Regions from separate parts of the Shewanella rhizosphaerae genome, predicted to be linked through region 1. Evidence: predicted binding sites of a transcription regulator. Region 1 holds the regulator's gene; the other holds the start of a gene.
The links. The regulator NrdR, encoded in region 1, represses ribonucleotide reductase genes. The targets are predictions, from matches to a motif close to AAACACNANATNTNGTGTTT.
Positions count from the first base shown of each region.

Region 2: the regulator NrdR is predicted to act here: its motif matches at 8,900-8,919, upstream of nrdD (anaerobic ribonucleoside-triphosphate reductase).

Region 1 is NZ_CP080420.1:1,357,813-1,368,554, forward strand. It holds gene K0I63_RS06010 (DUF3943 domain-containing protein) at 1-1,613, shown strand, start outside; gene glyA (serine hydroxymethyltransferase) at 1,956-3,209, shown strand; gene nrdR (transcriptional regulator NrdR) at 3,334-3,807, shown strand; gene ribD (bifunctional diaminohydroxyphosphoribosylaminopyrimidine deaminase/5-amino-6-(5-phosphoribosylamino)uracil reductase RibD) at 3,845-5,005, shown strand; gene K0I63_RS06030 (riboflavin synthase) at 5,012-5,677, shown strand; gene ribBA (bifunctional 3,4-dihydroxy-2-butanone-4-phosphate synthase/GTP cyclohydrolase II) at 5,760-6,863, shown strand; gene ribH (6,7-dimethyl-8-ribityllumazine synthase) at 6,987-7,463, shown strand; gene nusB (transcription antitermination factor NusB) at 7,478-7,882, shown strand; gene thiL (thiamine-phosphate kinase) at 8,014-8,970, shown strand; gene K0I63_RS06055 (phosphatidylglycerophosphatase A family protein) at 8,973-9,467, shown strand; gene K0I63_RS06060 (GFA family protein) at 9,676-10,113, shown strand; gene K0I63_RS06065 (hypothetical protein) at 10,204-10,742, opposite strand, start outside.
Region 2 is NZ_CP080420.1:2,872,719-2,883,460, forward strand. It holds gene K0I63_RS12650 (YgaP family membrane protein) at 1-109, shown strand, start outside; gene K0I63_RS12655 (rhodanese-like domain-containing protein) at 202-516, shown strand; gene K0I63_RS12660 (S8 family serine peptidase) at 1,181-3,592, shown strand; gene K0I63_RS12665 (VF530 family protein) at 3,692-4,042, shown strand; gene K0I63_RS12670 (hypothetical protein) at 4,187-4,663, shown strand; gene ribA (GTP cyclohydrolase II) at 4,790-5,407, opposite strand; gene K0I63_RS12680 (YibL family ribosome-associated protein) at 5,642-5,998, opposite strand; gene nrdG (anaerobic ribonucleoside-triphosphate reductase-activating protein) at 6,157-6,630, opposite strand; gene nrdD (anaerobic ribonucleoside-triphosphate reductase) at 6,751-8,868, opposite strand; gene K0I63_RS12695 (hypothetical protein) at 9,119-9,856, opposite strand; gene rssA (patatin-like phospholipase RssA) at 10,063-10,742, opposite strand, start outside.

The sequences.
Region 1 (10,742 bases):
CACCTGTTATTGCCGCCTCCCTGTTAGGTGGTGCCAGCCTGTTATTGCCACTTACCGCCCATGCCGAGCCAGCACAGGCCTATCCTGTTCAAAAAGCGCCAGCTCAAGGCCAATTGGCGTATGCCTTAGCCTCTGCGTCTCAAGTGCAGCGGCCAGCGGATAAGCCGGCGCAGATAGCGCCGGTAGAGGCCATAGACTTGCCGCTAGCGCCCAGCGAGAAGGATTGGTGGGGCGCGACACTGGAACTCTCAACCGTGCTGGTGCTTGGCGAGCTGCTGTACAAGACGGGCTCAGAGGCCATGGAAGATGATTTCGATTATGAGATCGACGGCAATGCGGCGGAGTTTTTCTATGACAGGTTGACTACGGGGGCCTCCTGGAAGTATGACGATAACGATATCGGCATGAATTGGGGCCACGCCTACGCCGGCGCCCTCTATTATCAGGCGTTTCGTAACCATGGCTTCAACTACTACGAGTCGACCCTGGGCACCTTTGCCGCCTCCACTATCTGGGAGGTGTTTGCCGAGTATAAGGAAGTGGTGAGTATCAACGATCAGATAGTCACCACCTGGGGCGGCGCCGTGCTGGGGGAGAGCCTGTTTCAGTTTTCCGAGATGCTGGCCGCCAAAGAGGGCTGGTTGCCAACCGGCCTGAGTTATCTGTTTAACCCCTCGCGCACGCTGCGGGGCTGGTTTGGTTACCCGAGTCCCAACCGATTCGATCGTAGCCAGACCCAAGACAGCTTCTCCGTCTATACCGGCGTGCGCTACGCCAGCAAAGACAAGGCGGAAGTTAGCAGCACCATGGCGATGCTGGGGATGCGGGCGGCCATCGACAGTCGCGAAGGGAAATATGACACCCTCAGCGGCACCCCCAGCCGGGTGGAGATGATGATGGAGACCGCGGTCTCCCAGGAAGGTGTGGAGGAGTGGCAGATGGCCACCCAACTGCTGCTGGCAAGCTATGGCCGCAAGCATAAAGGCGGCGGGCTCGCCAGTGACTGGTCCCATAGTTTCTATGTCGGTCCGTCGACCGGCATGGAATACACCAGCCTGGGGCTGGAGCTGGATGAAGACTTCTACGCCGTGGTCAACCTGCTGGGCCTGTCGATGGGGGCCAACTGGTCCAATCAAGATATCAGCATCGATCTGCGCGGCGATCTTTTTGGTGACTTTGCCATGGTGAAACCTTTCGCCACCAAAGATTATCTCTCCCAGGGACGGCATTTTTGGGGCACCAAGTCTGTGCTCTGGGAGGGGGAATATGGCTATGCCTGGGGCCACACCTTTAACCTGTCACTGGAGGCCAGCTATCGTAATCTCTTACTAGGCATGAAGCTTAAGTCCCAGCGCTGGAGCTCTATCGACGACAAAGAGAACGAGCGCGCCCCCCAGTGGAACCCTAACAACAGCGATCTGGACTTCGACGATGCCAGAGACAGATATGAGATCTATCTCAGCTATGGTATCAGTAAGGATCTGACTCTAAGCCTACACCACGAGCGGATCGACCGCAGCGGTGAGATCCATGGCATAGACAATCCGGGGATCTACAGCCGCCTCGATGACAGCGAGCAGCGCAGCTGGCTGCAACTCGAATACGACTACTGAGTACCATGACTGATCACGATTGCTGATTACCATTACTGATTACGATTGCTGATTACCATTACTAATGCAAAATGACGGCCCAGAGCCGTCATTTTTGTTGGGTAATTAAAACAGTGTTTTCGTTCAAAAGGCTGTAAACCAGCCATTTTGTCCCTTGCAAAAAAGGAGTCTTGGCAAATCAGGCCACCTTAACCCCACTTTTGTCCTAAGGTGCATTTTGATGAACATTTCTCAGCCTGAATCGCAACTAATTTCATGTCGCAAATGCTGGGATTGTGATCGAATGCACTGTAGAATACCGCGCAACCCTACCTTATAAGACTTTCACAGCTGGAGTGACCAATGCTGAAAAAAGAGATGAACATCGCTGACTTTGATCCGCAACTGTTTCAAGCGATCCAGGAAGAGACTCGTCGTCAAGAAGAGCACATCGAGCTAATCGCCTCGGAGAACTACACCTCTCCTCGCGTGATGGAGGCTCAAGGTTCTCAGCTGACTAACAAGTACGCCGAAGGCTATCCTGGCAAGCGTTACTACGGTGGTTGTGAACATGTCGACATCGTTGAGAACCTGGCCATCGAACGCGCCAAGGAACTTTTCGGTGCGACCTATGCTAACGTTCAGCCTCACTCCGGCTCACAGGCTAACAGCGCAGTCTACATGGCGCTACTGCAACCAGGCGATACCGTCCTGGGTATGAACCTGGCTCACGGCGGTCACCTGACGCACGGCTCTCCAGTAAACTTCTCTGGTAAGCTGTACAACATAGTTCCTTACGGCATCGACGAGTCTGGCAAGATCGACTATGACGAGATGGAGCGTCTGGCTGTAGAGCACAAGCCTAAGATGATGATCGGTGGTTTCTCTGCCTATTCTGGTATCGTCGACTGGGCGCGCATGCGTGAAATCGCCGACAAGATTGGCGCTTACCTGTTTGTCGATATGGCGCACGTTGCAGGCCTTATCGCTGCCGGTGTCTATCCAAACCCTGTGCCACACGCACACGTGGTGACTTCTACTACTCACAAGACCCTAGCCGGTCCTCGCGGCGGTATCATCCTGTCTGCGGCGAATGACGAAGACCTGTACAAGAAGCTGAACTCTGCGGTATTCCCAGGTGGTCAGGGCGGCCCATTGATGCACGTTATCGCCGGTAAGGCGGTGGCCTTCAAGGAAGCGCTGTCTCCTGAGTTCAAGGAATATCAACAGCAGGTAGTGGTTAACGCTAAGGCGATGGCTAACACCTTCATTGAGCGCGGTTTCGATGTGGTTTCTGGCGGCACCGAAAACCACCTGTTCCTGCTGGATCTGATAGCTAAAGATATCACAGGTAAAGATGCCGATGCGGCGCTGGGCCGTGCCAACATCACGGTAAACAAGAACTCAGTACCTAACGACCCACGTTCACCTTTCGTGACCTCGGGCCTGCGTATCGGTTCGCCAGCCATCACACGTCGTGGCTTCAAAGAAGCCGAAGCTGTTGAGCTGACCAACTGGATCTGTGATGTGTTAGATGACATCAACAACGAAGCCACTATCGAGCGCGTGAAGAACCAGGTGCTTGAATTGTGCGCTAAGTTCCCTGTTTACGGTTAACCTTAAGGGGTAAATCGGGTAAACTCCGATGGCCGCTACTGATTTAATATTGGTAGCGGCCATTTTTGTATCTATTTCAAGGGAAAGCTCCCCAAGATACCGATTAGCATTTGCTGGAGGCTCAATGCATTGTCCGTTTTGCAGCGCAACCGACACTAAGGTGATCGATTCTCGTCTGGTGGCCGATGGTCATCAGGTACGTCGTCGCCGCGAGTGTCTGCTTTGCCACGAGAGATTTACCACCTTCGAAGGCGCCGAGCTGGTGATGCCGCGTGTGGTTAAACAAGATGGTAGCCGCCAACCCTTCGACGAAGACAAGCTGCGCGGCGGCATGCTGAGGGCGGTAGAGAAACGCCCCGTATCGATGGACCAAATAGAGCAGGCGCTAAGCAAGATAAAATCGACCCTGAGAGCCACGGGTGAACGCGAAGTGACCTCTAAGATGATAGGTAACCTGATGATGGATCACCTGGTTAATCTCGACAAGGTGGCCTATATCCGTTTCGCCTCGGTTTACCGCGCCTTCGAAGATGTCTCCGAGTTCGGCGAGGCGATTGCCAAGTTGCAAAACGATAAGAGCAAGGCGGGTAAGTCGTAATCGATGCGTATCGGGCTTCCCCAATTATTCTCAAGAGATGGCGATGAGCATGGCCTGGTCCAAATTTGATTCCCAGATGATGGCGCGCGCCATTAAGTTGGCCCGCAAGGGGCAATACACCACCAGTCCCAACCCTAATGTCGGCTGTGTATTAGTCCAAGGGGATACCCTGGTGGGTGAAGGATTTCATATCGCCGCCGGCGGCCCTCACGCCGAGGTGCATGCCCTGCGCATGGCGGGCGATAAGGCCAAAGGCGCCACCGCATACGTGACCCTGGAGCCCTGTAGCCACTATGGCCGCACGCCGCCCTGCGCCGAGGCGCTGATCAAGGCAGAGGTGGCCCGCGTGGTGGTGGCGGTCACCGACCCTAATCCTCAGGTGTCTGGCCGTGGCATCAAGATGCTCCAAGATGCGGGGATTGAAGTTGAAGTGGGTCTGCACCAGGAAGAGGCCGCAGCCCTCAACCCTGGCTTCATGAAGCGGATGCGCAGCGGCCTGCCTTGGGTCGGTATTAAGCTGGCTGCGAGCTTGGATGGTAAGACGGCGCTCTCTAACGGCGTCTCTAAGTGGATCACAGGGCCAGAGGCGCGCCGTGACGTGCAGCGTATGCGCGCACGTTTCGATGCCGTCGTGACCGGCATAGAGACGGTGCTGGCCGACGATCCTAGCCTGAATGTACGTCATCAGGAGCTAGGCAGCCTGGCCGGGCAGTTAACCGAGGCCGACATTCGTCAGCCACTTCGCGTGGTACTCGACTCCCGTGCGCGCCTAAGTGCCAAGGCAAAACTATTTGAGACACAATCCCCCGTGTTGCTGGTGAGCTGTCAGCCCTATCCCGTGGCCGTGGCGAGCGCCTGGCCTGAGCATGTGAGTCAATTGCAACTGCCGAGCGACAATGGACAAGTGCCGCTAAAGGCGCTGCTGGAACATCTGGGATCTCAGCTTAACAGCGTGATGGTGGAGGCCGGGGCGACCCTGGCCGGCGCCTTCATGGCACAGGGGCTGGCGGACGAGCTGGTGCTGTATCAGGCACCGAAAATCTTAGGCGGCCATGGCCGTAACCTGCTGGCACTGCCGGACTATACTGAGATGGCACAGCTGCCCGCGCTCAAGCTTTGCGACGAGCGTGCGATCGGGGCCGACAGACGCCTCACCTTTCAATTGAGTCACAATCATTTACCGAGCGATAAAGAGTAGTTAGTCATGTTTACTGGGATCATCGAGGCTGTTGGCAGCCTGAGAAAAATTGAGCGTCGCGGCGATGATATTCGCTTGACGGTGGCTAGCGGCAAGCTGGATTTAAGTGACGTTAAACTCGGTGACAGTATCGCCACCAATGGCGTGTGTCTGACCGTAGTCGAGCAGATGGCCGACGGCTATGTGGCGGACATCTCAGCCGAAACCGTGGCCCTTACCGGCTTTGCCCATTATCAGGTGGGGCAGAAGGTCAACCTGGAAAAGGCGGTGACGCCGACGACCCGCCTCGGCGGTCATATGGTGAGCGGTCATGTCGACGGTGTGGCCAGCGTGGATGACAGACAGTATCGCGGCAAGGCGATCGAATTTTGGCTGACGCCCCCCAAGGGGCTGGCGCGCTATATCGCCCACAAAGGCTCTATCACCATAGATGGTGTCAGCCTGACGGTGAACGAGGTGGACGGCGAGCGTTTTCGTCTGACCATAGTGCCCCATACCGCCAGCGAAACCACGCTTATCGATTTGAAGGCGGGCGACAGGGTCAATATCGAGGTGGATCTCATCGCCCGGCACCTGGAGCGCCTACTGAGTTTTCAGGCGGCAGAGGAAAATCCAGCCAAAGGCTCAGAGGTCACCATGGATCTGTTAGCTCGCTCCGGCTTTTTAAGATAGACGCTGGCAATCCCAGCCAATAGCAGATTAAATAACTCTTACTATAAGAATATTTCAAGCTCTAATAAATCAAGGTCTAACAATGGCACTACACAGCATAGAAGCGATTATCGAAGATATCCGTCTGGGTAAGATGGTTATCTTGATGGATGACGAAGACAGAGAGAATGAAGGCGACCTGATCATGGCCGCTAACCTGGTGACGCCCGAGGCGATCAACTTCATGGCCACCTATGGCCGTGGCCTCATCTGTCAGACCATGACCAAGGCGCGCTGCGAGCAGCTCAACCTGCCGCTGATGGTGAGCAACAACAATGCCCAGTTCTCCACCAACTTTACCGTGTCTATCGAGGCGGCCGAAGGGGTGACCACAGGCATCTCTGCCTATGACAGAGCCGTTACCGTGCAGGCCGCCGTGGCCCGTGACGCTAAGCCGTCGGATATTGTGCAGCCAGGCCATATCTTCCCATTGATGGCCCAAGAGGGCGGGGTGCTTATCCGCGCCGGTCATACCGAGGCGGGTTGTGACCTGGCCCGTCTGGCTGGCCATGAGCCGTCGGCGGTGATTGTTGAGATCCTTAACGAAGATGGCACCATGGCGCGTCGTCCAGATCTTGAGGTGTTTGCCGAGAAGCATGGCCTCAAAATAGGCACCATCGCCGATCTTATCGAATACCGTAACACCAAGGAAACGACCGTGGTGCGTGAGGCCAAGTGCAAGCTGCCGACCCGTTTCGGCGAGTTCGACATGATCACCTACCGCGACACCATAGATAACCAATTGCATTATGTTCTGGTGAAGGGGGAAGTTCAGCCTAACGCTCTAGTGCGCGTGCATCTGCAAAACACCTTCAACGATCTGTTGCACTCTGAGCGCGACGAGAAGCGTAGCTGGCCGCTGGAAAAAGCCATGGCGCGTATCGCCGATGAAGGCGGCGTCTTGGTAGTGTTGGGTCATCAGCAGAGCAACGAAGAGTTGGTGGCCAAGGTGAAGGCTTTCGAGGCGGAAGACAAGGGCGAAGTCGGTGCGCCGGCGCAGTGGCAAGGCACCTCACGTCAAGTGGGTGTGGGCTCGCAGATCCTGGCCGATGTGGGCGTGACCAGCATGCGTCTGCTCAGCTCGCCTAAGCGTTATCATTCGCTGTCTGGTTTCGGTTTAGAAGTGACTGAATATATTGCAGAATAAGCTAGTCTGCTTGTAATTCATCGAATTGAGTTAAATTGCATGGGGATCAACGCGGTGGGCTGTGGTATTATACCGCCTCTTTTTTCCCGTGCCGGGTTTGTTAAGCTAATTTAGGTAAGATAAATGAACGTAGTTCAAGGTAATATCGAGTCGAAAAACGCCAAAGTGGCCATAGTGGTTTCACGTTTTAACAGCTTCGTGGTTGAAAGTCTGCTAGAAGGCGCGGTGGATACATTGAAGCGCTTCGGTCAGGTCGCCGACGACAACATTACCGTTGTCCGCGTACCGGGTGCCGTAGAGCTGCCGCTGGCAGCCCGTCGTGTGGCGGCAAGTGGTAAATTTGACGGCATCATAGCGCTGGGCGCCGTGATCCGTGGTGGTACGCCACACTTTGATTTTGTTGCAGGCGAGTGTAACAAGGGGCTGGCTCAAATAGCGCTTGAGTTCGACCTTCCTGTGTCATTCGGTGTATTGACCACAGATACCATTGAACAAGCTATCGAGCGTTCTGGTACTAAGGCGGGTAACAAGGGCGGCGAAGCGGCACTTGGTCTGCTAGAGATGGTCAATGTTCTGCAAGAACTAGAACAGCAGTTGTAAGATTAGGAACCAAGATGAAACCTTCAGAGCGCCGTAAAGCCCGTCGTCTAGCGGTACAAGCTATCTATTCATGGCAGCTAAGCGGCAATAATGTTGCCGACGTGGAGCATGAATTTCTCACCGAGCAGAAGATCGATGGCGTCGACGTTAGCTATTTCCGTGAATTGCTATCTGGCACCACGACCAAGTCGGCTCAGTTGGATGAGTTGATTATGCCTCACCTCGAGCGCCCGTTCGATGAGGTTTCGCCTATCGAGAAGGCGGTGCTGCGCATCGCGACCTACGAGCTGACCTTCCGTAAGGATGTGCCTTACAAGGTAGCTATCAACGAGGCTATCGAGCTGGCCAAGGCCTTCGGGGCCGAAGATGGTCACAAGTTCGTTAACGGCATTCTCGACAAGATAGTCGCTAAAAAGTGATACAATTAACGGCGTCCCAGGATGCCGTTTTTTATATTCAGGTTTAGCCTCGACGTCGCCTTCGTTCGCTCGATGTTGCCTTCGCTAAAAAGTGTGCTAGCTGATTAACCCTTACTATGGTTCTTAAGACTGTGAAAGAGTTTAAATTAATCGATCATTTCTTTGCTAACCTTGGCCAGACTCGCCGCGATGTGCACCTGGGGATCGGCGACGACTGCGCCCTGGTCCAGCCCGCCGAGAACAAGGTGATTGCCATCTCCTGCGACACCCTGGTTGAAAATGTACACTTCTACGCCGACATGCCGGCCAAGGCCCTGGGTTACAAGGCGCTGGCGGTTAACCTGTCGGATCTCGCCGCCATGGGCGCAGAGCCCGCCTGGATGACGCTTGCCCTTACCCTACCTGAGGTGGATGAGGCCTGGCTGGAGGAATTTAGTCAGGGGCTGAATGAGGCTGCGCAGTACTACGGCGTTGCCCTGGTGGGCGGCGATACTACCCGCGGCCCCAAGTCGATCACCATCACCATCAATGGCCAAGTGCCAGAGGGCAAGGCCCATACAAGGGGCGGCGCCAAGAATGGCGACTGGATCTATGTGACCGGCTCCCTCGGCGATTCGGCCGTGGGCTTGGCGATTCTGGGCGATAAGCTCAATATCGACGGGGAGGCGAGGGAATATTTTATTCAGCGCCACTACTTCCCCACCCCAAGAGTGCTTGCGGGTCAGTCGCTTAGAGGATTGGCCTCGAGCGCCATCGATCTCTCCGATGGCTTTGTCTCGGATATCGGTCATATCCTCAAGCGCTCGGCGGTCGGCGCCGTGGTGGATGTGGATCGTCTGCCCCTGTCGGCGCAGATGCGTGAATCTTTGGCTGAGACCGAGGCGCTGGGTTATGCCCTAACGGGTGGTGAAGATTACGAGCTGCTGTTTACCGTCCCCGAGGCCCAACGTGGCGCGCTGGAGACGGCCCTGGCCCATGCTGGGGTCAGTTTTACACAGGTTGGTCAGATCGCCACCGGTGATAAGCTACGTCTCATCAAGGATGGCGAGCCCTACACACCGTCTCAATTTGGTTTCGAGCACTTTTAAACATGCAGTTATGGTCCACCGATCCGGTTCTTAAAAAGCTTTCTCTGGTAAACCCTGTTCATTTCCTGGCCCTGGGCTTTGGCTCAGGCCTCGCCGCTAAGGCGCCTGGCACCTTCGGCACCCTGGCGGCAATTCCGCTTTATCTACTCATGGCTGGATTGCCCCTAAGCTGGTATCTGGGGCTGACGCTCCTTAGCGTGCTTGCCGGTTTCTATATCTGCGACAAAGCCTCTAAGGATATGGGGGTGCACGACCATGGCGCCATCGTCTGGGACGAGGTGGCGGGCCTGCTTATTACCCTGATCGCCGCCCCCGCAGGTTGGCTCTGGTTGGCGGTTGGCTTCGGGCTCTTTCGCTTCTTCGATATCCTCAAACCCTGGCCCATCAAGGTGCTGGATGCCAAGGTGCATGGTGGTATCGGCATCATGATTGATGACGTGCTCGCCGGCGTGTTTGCGTTTTTGTGCCTGCAGGGAATTGTCTATTTGGTAGGATAGCGATTGGCTTGTCCAATTGTCACTAAGTTCAAATTGAGTTCAAGTTAAGTTCAATTTAGTTCAAATTAGGTCCCGAGTGTCGAAGGCCACAGCGTCAAGACAGTCGGGATTTTTGTTTTTAGCACAGCAGCAAAAAATTGATTTGTTGCTGTGCTGACTGCATGCTCAGTTTAACTTTTAGTTGCTTTCAGGCAAGAGGAGACAGGTTATGGATGATGAGAGCCTTAACCAAAACAAATCGGACGTTGAGTTTAGTGGTAGTTGTCTTTGTGGTGGCGTGGCCTTTAGCTTAGTGGGTCGTTTCGATGCTTTCTATTTGTGTCACTGTAACCGCTGTCAGAAGGGCACCGGCTCGCTGCATGGGGCCAACCTGTTTTCCAATCATTTGGCCCTTGACTGGCGGCGTGGCGAGGCCTTGCTGCAAACCTTTGACGTACCGAACAGTCGTCATCGGCGTTGTTTCTGTAAGGTGTGCGGCTCGCCTATGCCTTATCGGCTGGAGGCGTTAAATCTGGTTGTGGTGCCTGCAGGCTGTCTGGATGTCGAGGTGCCCATTGCGCCAACGGCAAAGCTATTTATGGCAGAGCGGGCGAATTGGGGGAAGGAGCTCTCATCTGTGCCCGGTTTCGAACGTCTACCGGAATAGCATTTTAGCGCTGAAATTTTTGGCGTTAGACATCCCCTGAAGCCGGTCAGGGGATGAGCTGTGATGAAGGAAAAAGAAACTGTAGGCTTGTTATTCTGGTGAGCTCTCCCTAGGTTTTTCTTCATTAACTTCAGTCACCATCCCTGCCGAGATAGCAGGAGTCGTTAAGCGGGTAACAAGCTCGGCGCGCAGCGATTCCACCTTGTTAGCCGTTGCCTGGTAACTCTCGAAAGAGGAGATGCCAGAGCAGAGGATAAATTTCCCCATGGGATTGTAGGCGTACTCTTGCAGGGTCGATAGCGAGAGATCGTTAGGGCACTGCTTGATGCTTGCCTTGCCGGTTAAGATATCTGCATAACGGTTAGCGGTATCCTGTTGCTTTAACAGGGGCATGAGCAGGGTTTCGATAACCTTAGTGGTAAAATCGGCCTTTTCATCCGCCTCAAAAGTTTGTGTCATCTTAGTTAGGAAGTGCCACTCGCCTCGTTTGGCTCGATCAAGGGCTAGCACGTCTCCTGGAATAGGTGCCAGCCAGAGGCTAGGTAAGCTAGTATCTTCACCCTCTGTGCGCATTTGACTGACGAGCAGCTCACCCAGCTTCATGTGTTGTTTGAGCGCCGAGATGGCGA
Region 2 (10,742 bases), 1.5 Mb from region 1:
TGTAGGCGCTAATCTATTTCAAAGCGCCTTTACCGGCTTCTGTCCGGCCGCCATGTTAATGAAGAAGATGGGGATCAAGACGGAAGCGGAATTGGCCCGCATGAAATAACTCACAGATCACAAGGAGCCAACGTGAGACAAGCCAATAAGATGCTACCCAAATCAATCATCAGCCTGATGGCGCTGCTATTTGTCGCCATCATGGGCGTATCGGCGCCAAGCTATGGCGAAGAGAAAAACCCTAAGGTTGCCTGGGAGCATATACAGCAAGGGGCCATGGTCGTTGATGTCAGAACCCCGGAGGAGTTTGCCGAGGGACATCTAGAGAACGCGATTAATATTCCCTTTGAAAACATTGCCGAAGAGTTTACCAAGCGCGGCATCGCCAAAGATCAGTCTGTGGTGCTCTATTGTCGCAGTGGCCGCCGCAGCGGCATCGCTCAGGAGAGTCTGGTAAAACTAGGCTACAGCAACACCTATAATGGTGGCGGCTATCAGAGCCTGGCTAAGCACTAAGAGAAGATGAGCTTAACGCTCAGACATCCCTAAACCGACTAAGGCACCCCTGGGTGCCTTTTTCATTAGCTGCCTTTTTCATTAGCTGCCTTTTTCTTTAGCTGCCTTTTTCATTAGCAGCCTTTTTATTCCCAGTATTATTTACTAGTAGGCGTGTTCACAAGCGGACTGCTTCATTAGCTGCCATCTTCACACTGCGCCTTTTTACACTTAAAGCATGCCTCCCCCTTTAGAAGGCTAGGGATCTCGCGACATTAGGACGCTGCCCAATTGTAACAATTGAAACAGCATATAACTATTCGCTATATGTTATTACACTTGTGGAATAACGATTATCCCATAATTACAATAAGTTATAAATTAAGGTCAATTTTACGTCGCAGGCAATCAGGCAACACACCAAGCATATAAACAGGCTAAAAATTCGAATAAATACTCAAAAACACACTATCCCATCGGCGAAACAATCGTATTCACTGAATATTTTCTGCATAAAAATGCTTTGCACAAATCGCTTCTTTTACCCAAACACAGACTTAACAGCTTGTTTACAAATGTTTCATCAGCAGATAAATTCACTGTCGAGTAACGCATATGATGGCAGTCATGCTGCTATGCACTCCAATAATAATTATTAATTCTAACTTTTAAAATGGAAGACAATATGACAGTTAAAAAGACAACTGCGGTCGCTATGTCTTTGTCTGCGCTTGCCCTGGCAATTGCAGCAAACGTCAATGCGGCGCCTGCGAAAGGACTCCACCTTCAGGCAGATAATGCTCGTATCAATCAAGCATCTCCCCTGCCTAAGCGCTATATCGTCAAGTTTAAGAATGCCCAGGCCGCCGCACAGGCCGATGCCAACAGCCTAAACGACTATCAACCAAGAGCCAACGAAGTCTTCTCTCAGCACAGAGCACTGAACAGCGTTAAGGCTAAGCAGATGAAGCGCATCGGTCGCTCAAACGCTTACTCGGCGCAGCTGGATAACAATGGCGTTAAGGCCCTGAAATTGCGCGCCGACGTTGATTATGTTGAAGAAGATATGCCACGCCACCTGCTGAGTGAAACCACACCTTGGGGTCAAACCTTTGTGGGTGCCACCAGCCTGAGCGACAGCATGGCCGGTAACCGCACCATCTGTATCATCGACTCGGGTTACGATCGTAGCCACAGCGAGCTAAGCGGCAACAATGTCACAGGTACCAACAACTCAGGTACGGGTAACTGGTATGAGCCAGGCGCCCACAACGCTCACGGTACTCACGTAGCGGGCACCATAGCCGCGATCGCCAACAACGATGGTGTGGTCGGTGTGATGCCAAACCAGAACGCCAACATCCACGTAGTGAAAGTATTTAACTCAGATGGTTGGGGCTACTCATCATCATTGGTTTCGGCGGTTGACACTTGTGTGGCCAACGGCGCGAACGTAGTAACCATGTCTCTGGGTGGCTCTCAGTCAACCACCACAGAGAAAAACGCCCTAGCCGCTCACGCCAACAACGGCGTGCTGCTGATCGCAGCGGCCGGTAACGACGGTAACAACACCCACAGCTACCCAGCATCATACGATGCGGTTATGTCTGTAGCTGCGGTTGATAACAACAAAGATCACGCGGCCTTCTCTCAGTACACCAACCAGGTGGAGATTTCAGGTCCAGGTGAAGCGATCCTGTCAACCGTTACTCGCGGTGAAGGTCGTCTGGCTAACATCACAGCCGGTGGTCAGTCATACTTCGACAATGGCGTAGTGCCTCACAACCGCTATGTGAAAGACAGCAGCGGCAACTATGTTGGCACGCCTATCACAGGTTCTGTCACTGCCGAGCTGGCCGAGTGTAGCGTATCGGGCGGTGTCTTTAACTGTGGCGACATGACTGGCAAAGTCTGTCTGGTTGAGCGTGTTGGCAACCAAGGCGCAAGCTACCCAGAGTTCGATGCGGTCAAGGCATGTAATAACGCCGGCGCCCAAGCAGCTATCGTGTTCAGTAACACTGCGCTGCCAGGTCTGCAAAACCCCTTCCTGGTTGACACCAACAACGAAGCCCCAATGGTTTCTGTGTCTGTCGATCGCGCCACAGGTCAGGCACTACGTGCTCACCTAGGCACTAACGTTACAGTAGCCAACACTAGTGGTGAAGATTACGAGTACTACAATGGTACCTCTATGGCGACACCACACGTATCGGGTGTTGCAACCCTGGTGTGGAGCTACCACCCAGAGTGTAGCGCCGCTCAGGTGCGTGCTGCGCTAACTGCAACGGCTGAAGATCTCGATGTTGCCGGTCGCGACGACAAGACTGGTTACGGTCTGGTTAACGCGGTTGCCGCCAAAGAGTACCTAGATGCCTCTTGTAACGGCCCAACCGATCCAGGTACAGGCACCGGTGGTAACGTACTGGAAAATGGCGTGGCTAAGACCAACCTGACTGGCGTGAAAGGCGACGAGCTACACTTCTCTATCGACGTACCAGCCGGTGCCAGCGATCTGAACTTCGCCATGAGCGGTGGTACAGGCGACGCTGACCTTTACGTTCAGTATGGCGCGGCACCTACGCTGAGCAGCTACGACTGTCGTCCATGGAAAGGCGGCAACAGCGAGTCTTGCCCAGTGAGCACACCACAGGCGGGTACCTACTATGTGATGGTTCAAGGTTATAGCGACTTTAGCGGTGTTAGCCTGACAGCCAGCTACACAGAGCAGAGCACTGGCGGTAACACAGGCGGCCCAGCCACCTATACCAACAACACCAGCTATGCGATCCCTGACAACAACACTGCGGGTATCAGCAGCCCAATCGATGTGGCTCGCAGCGGCGACTCTGGCACGGTAACGGTAACGGTTAACATTACCCACACCTACATCGGCGATCTGCAGGTTGAACTGCACAGCCCAAGCGGTCAAGTAGCCGTGCTACATGACAACAGCGGCGGCAGTGCCGACAACATCATCAAGAGCTACACAGTCGACATGTCTGGCGTTGAATCTGCCGGCACCTGGACACTGAAGGCAGTTGATAGCGCCCGTCGCGACACAGGCACTATCGATGCGTGGCAGCTAAGCTTCCAATAATTGCATCATCTAGATAGGGGACCTCAGGGTCCCCTTTTTTATCGAAAACGCCTTGGATAAGCTGATATAATGGGCCAAATTTTTTACTCAGCTATCACCATGACTCAGGCGAATAACCCACTACACGGCATCAAACTCGAAGCCCTACTCACAGACCTCGTCGACCACTACGGCTGGGAAGAGCTTGGCAGACGCATCGACATACGCTGCTTTAACCACGACCCATCCATCAAATCCAGTCTCAAGTTCCTGCGTAAGACCCAGTGGGCCAGGGAAAAGGTGGAGCGCCTCTACCTCAAGATGATTGGCGAGCCTATCCCGGCGCATCTACGCGGCGATGCCAGTCGTCCTATAGATGCCCCCAAGCCTAAACGCACCACTGGCGATGAGGCGGAAAGCTCAGGCACCAGCGGTGTCAACCAACATATTTGGGGCAAATCTGACGACTAAGCCAGGTGATTTCACCAAAAAATCGAGCCTCATCAGATTAATCCCATAAAAATCCGCTTAAGCTTCTGCCCTGCCTGCCGATACTAACGTCAGGCATACTTTTAATTGCATCTATTTAATGAAGTAACAAGGAAGGTTAAGCAGATGAATGTGAACGGTATAAACGCCTTCGGCGCCCAAAGCCTGGGCCCTCAGAGCCTAAGTTCAGTCGATGTGCGCGATCCCAACGCGCCCGAGGCGGCTCAAAATCCAAATGACCCAAACCAGAGTGAACAAACTCTGTCCAGCAGTGACAGAGTCAGCCTGTCTGAGGCAGGCAAGCAGGCCCTCGCCGATGCAACCGGCAAGGCGCTGCACAACAGCGAAGCCGCCAAGACTGACAAGGCGCGCAAGACTGAGGAAGCAGAAGACGATGAAAACTTGTCTGAGATCGACAAGAAGATCAAAGAATTGAAACAGAAACTCGAAGAGCTACAACTGGAGCTTCAGGCCCTGCAGGGGGACGATTCTGAGGCGGCGGAGCTGGAGCGCAAGCAGATACAAGATCAGATAGCCATCACCACCAACCAGCTGATGGCCCTGCTTAAAGCCAAAGAGAAGCAGGTTCAGCCAAGAGAATAGAATCCATAGAGGAAGAGTTGCCAGCATGTAGGCCGTGGCGACACATTAAGGTCACCACGGTGCTAACTCATATTTAGAAGTTATCCCAAAGCCTATACCGTGAACTTAGCCACGGCAAAAGCAGGATTAGTCTTGATGCTCTTCGGTGAAGTGATATTCAGACATCATGTGACCCAGCTCGGTCGATTTGGTCTTCAGATAGGCCTCGTTATAACGATTCTTACCCACCTGCAGTGGCACACGCTCGATAACCGCGATGCCAAGTTCCTTCATCGCCTTCACCTTGCGGGGATTATTGGTCATCAGCTTCACCTGCTGCACACCAATCTTCTCAAGCATGGGCTTGATCATGTCATATTTGCGCATATCGGCGGCAAAACCCAGACGCTCGTTGGCTTCCACCGTATTGGCGCCTTGATCCTGCAGCTCATAGGCACGGATCTTATTGAGAAGGCCTATACCACGGCCTTCCTGACGCAGATAGAGAATAAATCCCTGACCCGCCTCGGCGATATTTTGCATCGCGGTTTGTAGCTGAAAACCACAATCGCAGCGCAGACTGAACAGGGCATCGCCAGTCAGACACTCGGAGTGAATTCTGCCCAGAATGGGCTGGCTCGCATCTAACTCGCCAAAGGTGAGCGCCACATGTTCTTTGCCCGTCTCTGTATCTTCGAAACCATGCATGGCAAACACTCCCCAAGGGGTGGGAAGCTTTGAGGTGGCGACATACTTAATCGACATGAAATAACCTTTACAACTCGCTCTGTCTGAGATGCGAACGAAAAATGAAAACCAGGAGGAGAGACTCTCCCCTTTCTCAGACCGAGCATTCTATGTGTTTTTGCCTAACAGTGAAATACCCGAGTGATGAAATCGGTTATTGCTTCACCGCAACCGCTTTGGCTTATAAGGATACGCCCTGAGTGGCGGCAAGGCTATGAAGTCGCTCACGCCGCCATCAAAATCCTCTATGGCCTAGAAGGCCTTAGGCGCGTATCCAGTCACCTGAGTCAGTCCCATCTGGCGCCCAAGGGCCGTCATGGGATGCACAACGATCAAGCCCTTCACCGAACGCTTGAGCTTACCCATATCCGCCTGCTCGGCCTTGGTCAGCGCACGGCTAAAGGCAAGTTCGCTCACCTCTGTGCCGCGTTTGTTCAACTGACGGCTCTGCTGCTGTTTAACATGGGTAATTTGCTTAGTTACCGCATTGATCTCTTGCTTAAATTGCAAAATCACCGCCTGATCGCCACGCTTCTCTGCCGCATCTAATTTACGACGATACTTGTCGAGACGATCGTTTAACTGCTGTAACTCTTGCTTTAAATTCATTAACTTGCCTTAAAAATCTCGCGAATATACAAATGCCACTCAGATAAAAATAGGCAGCATTTGCCAGTTTGGCGAACATTATACCACTAATGAGGAAGGTACGAACAAGTCATCCGGCATTGGCTGCACCCAAGCCATAGCAGTATCTGCCGCTAATTTCAGCGTTTTTCGGTGAGATAGTGAATAACCTGATTGCTGCTCCCGCGAAACACCAGACTGGGATCGGCGAGCGACTGCTCAAACTTGCCATCCACCAGCACGTCCACATGGGCGATAACCGCTTGTTGGGCCGGGCTGAGTTCATCGAGTCTATAGCCAGTCCACAGCCAGATATCCTTGCCCCGGCACTCCTGCCTTACACGTTTAACTAAGGCCAAGATGACATCGAGATTACCCGGATGCAGCGGGTCGCCGCCAGAGAGCGACAGGCCGCGGCGCACAATGCGGGTATCATTGAGATCCTTAATCACTTGCTCAAGCATAGCCTCGTCGAACAGATGGCCCGAGTCAGGATTCCAGGTCGACTGGTTGTAGCAGCCACGGCACTGATGCTCGCAGCCCGAGACAAACAGGGTCGCCCTGGTGCCGGGTCCATTGACCACGTCGATAGGAAAATATTGATGATAGTTCATGTGCCCCTCATACAAAGATAGCAAGTGCCCCGGGGCGCCTTGCTATCTTCATCTTTTCTTTCACTTTCTATATTCACTTTGTGCCCGCAGCCGAAACTTAGGGCTGCTTGGCTCAGCTCATTAGAGGTGCTTCACCCGGCGTTTAACTTCTTCCTGCTTACCATAGTTGAAGGGTCTGGCATCCGGGCTGCCCAGGTAGCCACACACCCTGCGGGTCACAGACACCCGGCTCGGCTCATGGTTGCCACACTTAGGACAGGTAAAGCCCTTGCTGGTACAGCTAAACTCGCCGGTGAAGCCACAGTCGTAGCACTCGTCAATCGGCGTGTTGGTACCATAGTAAGGCACCCGGCTGTAACTATAATCCCACACATCTTCCAGCGCCTCGATATTGTGCTGCATGTTAGGGTATTCACCGTAGCAGATGAAGCCGCCACTGGTGAGCGCGGGATAGGGCTGCTCGAAATCCAACTTATCGTAGGGATTCACCTTCTTCTCCACATCTAGGTGGAAGCTGTTGGTGTAATAGCCGCGATCCGTAACGCCGTCGATCACCCCAAAGGCCTCTGTATCCAGCTTGCAGAAGCGGCTACACAGGTTCTCGCTCGGCGTGCTGTAGAGGCTAAAGCCATAGCCCGACTCCTCGCGCCAACGCACGGTCGCCGCCTTGAGGTGCTCGATAATGGCAAGCGCCTTGCCGCGCAGGGCCTCGCTGTCATATACATGGGTCTCGCTGCCATAGAGGGCATTGATGGTCTCATGCAGGCCGATATAACCCAGGGAGATAGAGGCGCGACCATTCTTAAAGATGCCGCTGATCTCATCATCCGCGCGCAGACGCACGCCACAGGCGCCTTCCATATAAAGAATTGGCGCTACCCTAGCCTTCACGCCTTGTAGACGCTCGATGCGCGTGTCCAGGGCGCGGCGGGCCACCGCCAAACGCTCATCCAGCAGCTGATAGAAACGCGTCTCGTCGCCCTTAGCCTCGATAGCGATACGCGGCAGGTTCAAGCTGACCACGCCAAGGTTATTACGCCCTTCATGTACCAGCTCGCCCTCCTCCTCGTAGGTGCCGAGGAAGCTGCGACAACCCATAGGCGTCTTAAAGGAGCCTGTGACCTTTTCCACCTGCTCATAGTTGAGGATATCCGGGTACATGCGCATCGACGCACACTTGAGTGCCATCTGCTTGATATCATAGTTGCAGTCGCCCGCCTTGTGGTTGATGCCGTCGCGAATGGCGAAGACCAGCTTAGGGAAGACCGCCGTCTTACGGTTCTTACCCAGGCCCGTCATGCGCACCTTCATCATGGATGACTGGATGAGGCGCGACTCCCAGGAGGTGCCCAAGCCGAAGCCGAAGGTGACAAAAGGTGTCTGGCCGTTGGCTGTGTGCAGGGTGTTGACCTCATACTCCAGCGACTGGAAGGCGTCGTGACACTCTTTCTCTGTCTGCGCCGTGGCAAAAGCCTTGGCATCTGTGATCCCCCAAGTCAGCGCGACCTGATAGTGCTTGTCATAACTCTTGGCAACGAAAGGCGCGAGCACCTCGTCGATACGGTTGATGGTGGTACCGCCATAGATATGGCTGGCCACCTGGGCGATGATCTGCGCCGTAACCGCAGTCGCAGTCGAGATAGACTTAGGGGTCTCGATCTCGGCGTTGCCCATCTTGAAGCCATGGGTCAACATGCCGGCCAGATCGATCAGCATACAATTAAACATGGGGAAGAAAGGCGCATAGTCGAGATCGTGATAATGGATCTCACCCGACTCATGGGCCGCCACCACATCCTTAGGCAGAATATGGCGTGTGGCATAGTGTTTGGCCACAATGCCCGCCAGCAGATCACGCTGGGTGGGGATCACCTTAGAGTCTTTGTTGGCGTTCTCGTTCAGCAGCGCCGCATTGCTCTGCTCCACCAAGCCACGGATCTCGCGGTTGAGACGGCTGCTCAACTCACGATGGATATCCCTATCATGGCGATACTCGATATAGACCCTGGCGAGTTGCTTATAGGGGCCTTCCATCAACTGATTTTCTACCGCATCTTGCAGGTCGTGAATATCCACCTGCTCGAGCTCGGCCACCGAATGGCGTACTTGTAAGGCCACCTCGGTGGCATAGGCAACATCATCAATACCTGCCGAACTTGCTGCAGCAACCACTGCATCTCGAATCCTTGTTTCGTCAAAAGGCGTGCGGTAACCATCCCGCTTAATAACCACTGGCATTGTTCAATATCTCCTCAAGTAACGGCCAAATTAACACCATATATAGTGTTAATATAGACGATGAACACAATATGTAGCGCATTAAGCTACAAGTTAGGCTCAAGTACCTTGATCCAGATCATTAATTTGCGGATGGAATTTTGTGACACAAGATTACTGCCAACTGGGCCACTTATCGTTAAAACTTGCCTTGACCCAGTCGGCAAAGGGAGCTAGATGCGGGATAAAAATGGGACAAGCTGTGAATAAATTACGTAATTCGTTTAGATAGTGCCAGATAACGCTGTAATTGCCCGGAAGCCTGTTGCGAACTTCCCGACGCGACCGCCAATTGCATGGTGGATTTAAGCGCCTGCCACATCTCCTTGTCTCTGCTCGCCAGACCGTTATCTCCTTGAACAAACACCGACAGCTGGGCCGATACCCGCGCCGCCTTCTGGTTCAAACCCTGAGTGTCGAGGCTGTCCATCTGCTTGAGCACAGACTCGGCGTCATCTAGCATGGCGATCATCACGCTATCGGGTTTACTCTCCTTGAGCTGCTCGCGCTGGCTGGCAATGAAGTCGAGCAGCGACGGCTGCGAGCCATCGCCCCTTGGGATCTCAAAGCCCGCCTGACTCAGGCGATTTAGCTGATTTTCCGACAAGATGCCGTCCTGATGTAGACGCTGAATTAACTTGGGAATATCGCCGATACTAAACTGCCCTTTGGAGAAGAAGTCTTTGGCCATCGCCTCTATCTTCTGTGCCCGCTCGGCCCTTGGCGAGAGAAATACCGCCTCCTGTGGGATATCTGGTCCTGTCGTTTGCGCCTTGGAGACTTGATTTGACAGGGTCACCTTGTCGCTGGCCGATGAGCCGTCGACATCACGTGTGTCCTGACCATGTGTATCAGGGCCATGTGCTTCTTGGCCGTGTGAATCTAGGCCATAGCTGTTGGCAATCAGATTGGCTTGTGAAGCATTAATGGCCTGGCTAATTGAATTCATTGTCAATTTTTCGACTACTGCAGAGAAATATCCCTACAAGCAGCAAAAACCAGGCCAAAGCTCCTAGCCAGAACTCCTAAAGAGACAAGCCTTAGGGAATGCTAGGTGATTATTTAAACAACTCCTGTTTATAAGGACTGACGCCTAAGGGCTAACAACTACGCACTCACGCCTAAAGACTATTACTTAGACTATTACTCAGGCTATCAGTGACGCTCAAGCTCATCGATACGGGCGCGGATGATATGGGCCACCTGCTTCACCGCCTCTTGCCCCGCCTCGATCGCCTCGCCCGCGCGGTGGAACTCCATGGTGCCAATCTCCATCACGTTAGGGGTGATCAGAATATCCGGCGGATCCCCCATCAGGCGCACCCGCTTGTGGCGCTGCTCCAGGATATCCATCGACTGAGACATCACAGCCAACATGCCTGGCTCGCTGCGATTGCCGAGGGAAAACTTATCGGTCAGGCCGCTGACATAATCCCGGCCCCGGGCCAGGAGATCCATGAAACCGCTCTCCAGCTCCTTCTCGGCTTTCACCTGCTCTGCTTGGCTCGCCTTCACGTCGGAAGAGATGGCCACAGGCAGCTGCTGATGGCGGGTCTTCCTGTGGGCGTTAAGATCCACGGCAATCACCAAGTCGACGCCCATGGCCCGGCTTACCGATACGGGCACAGGGTTAACCACGGCACCATCCACCAGCCAACGCTCGCCGACTCGCGCCGGTGGTAAGATCCCCGGCATGGAGCAGGAGGCTCGCACCGCATGACGCAGGCTACCCTGCTTGAACCAGATCTCCTGGCCGGTATAGAGGTCGGTCGCCACCGCGGCAAAGGGCATCTGCATCTGCTCGATATCCAGGTTGCCGATATGCTGCTGCATCA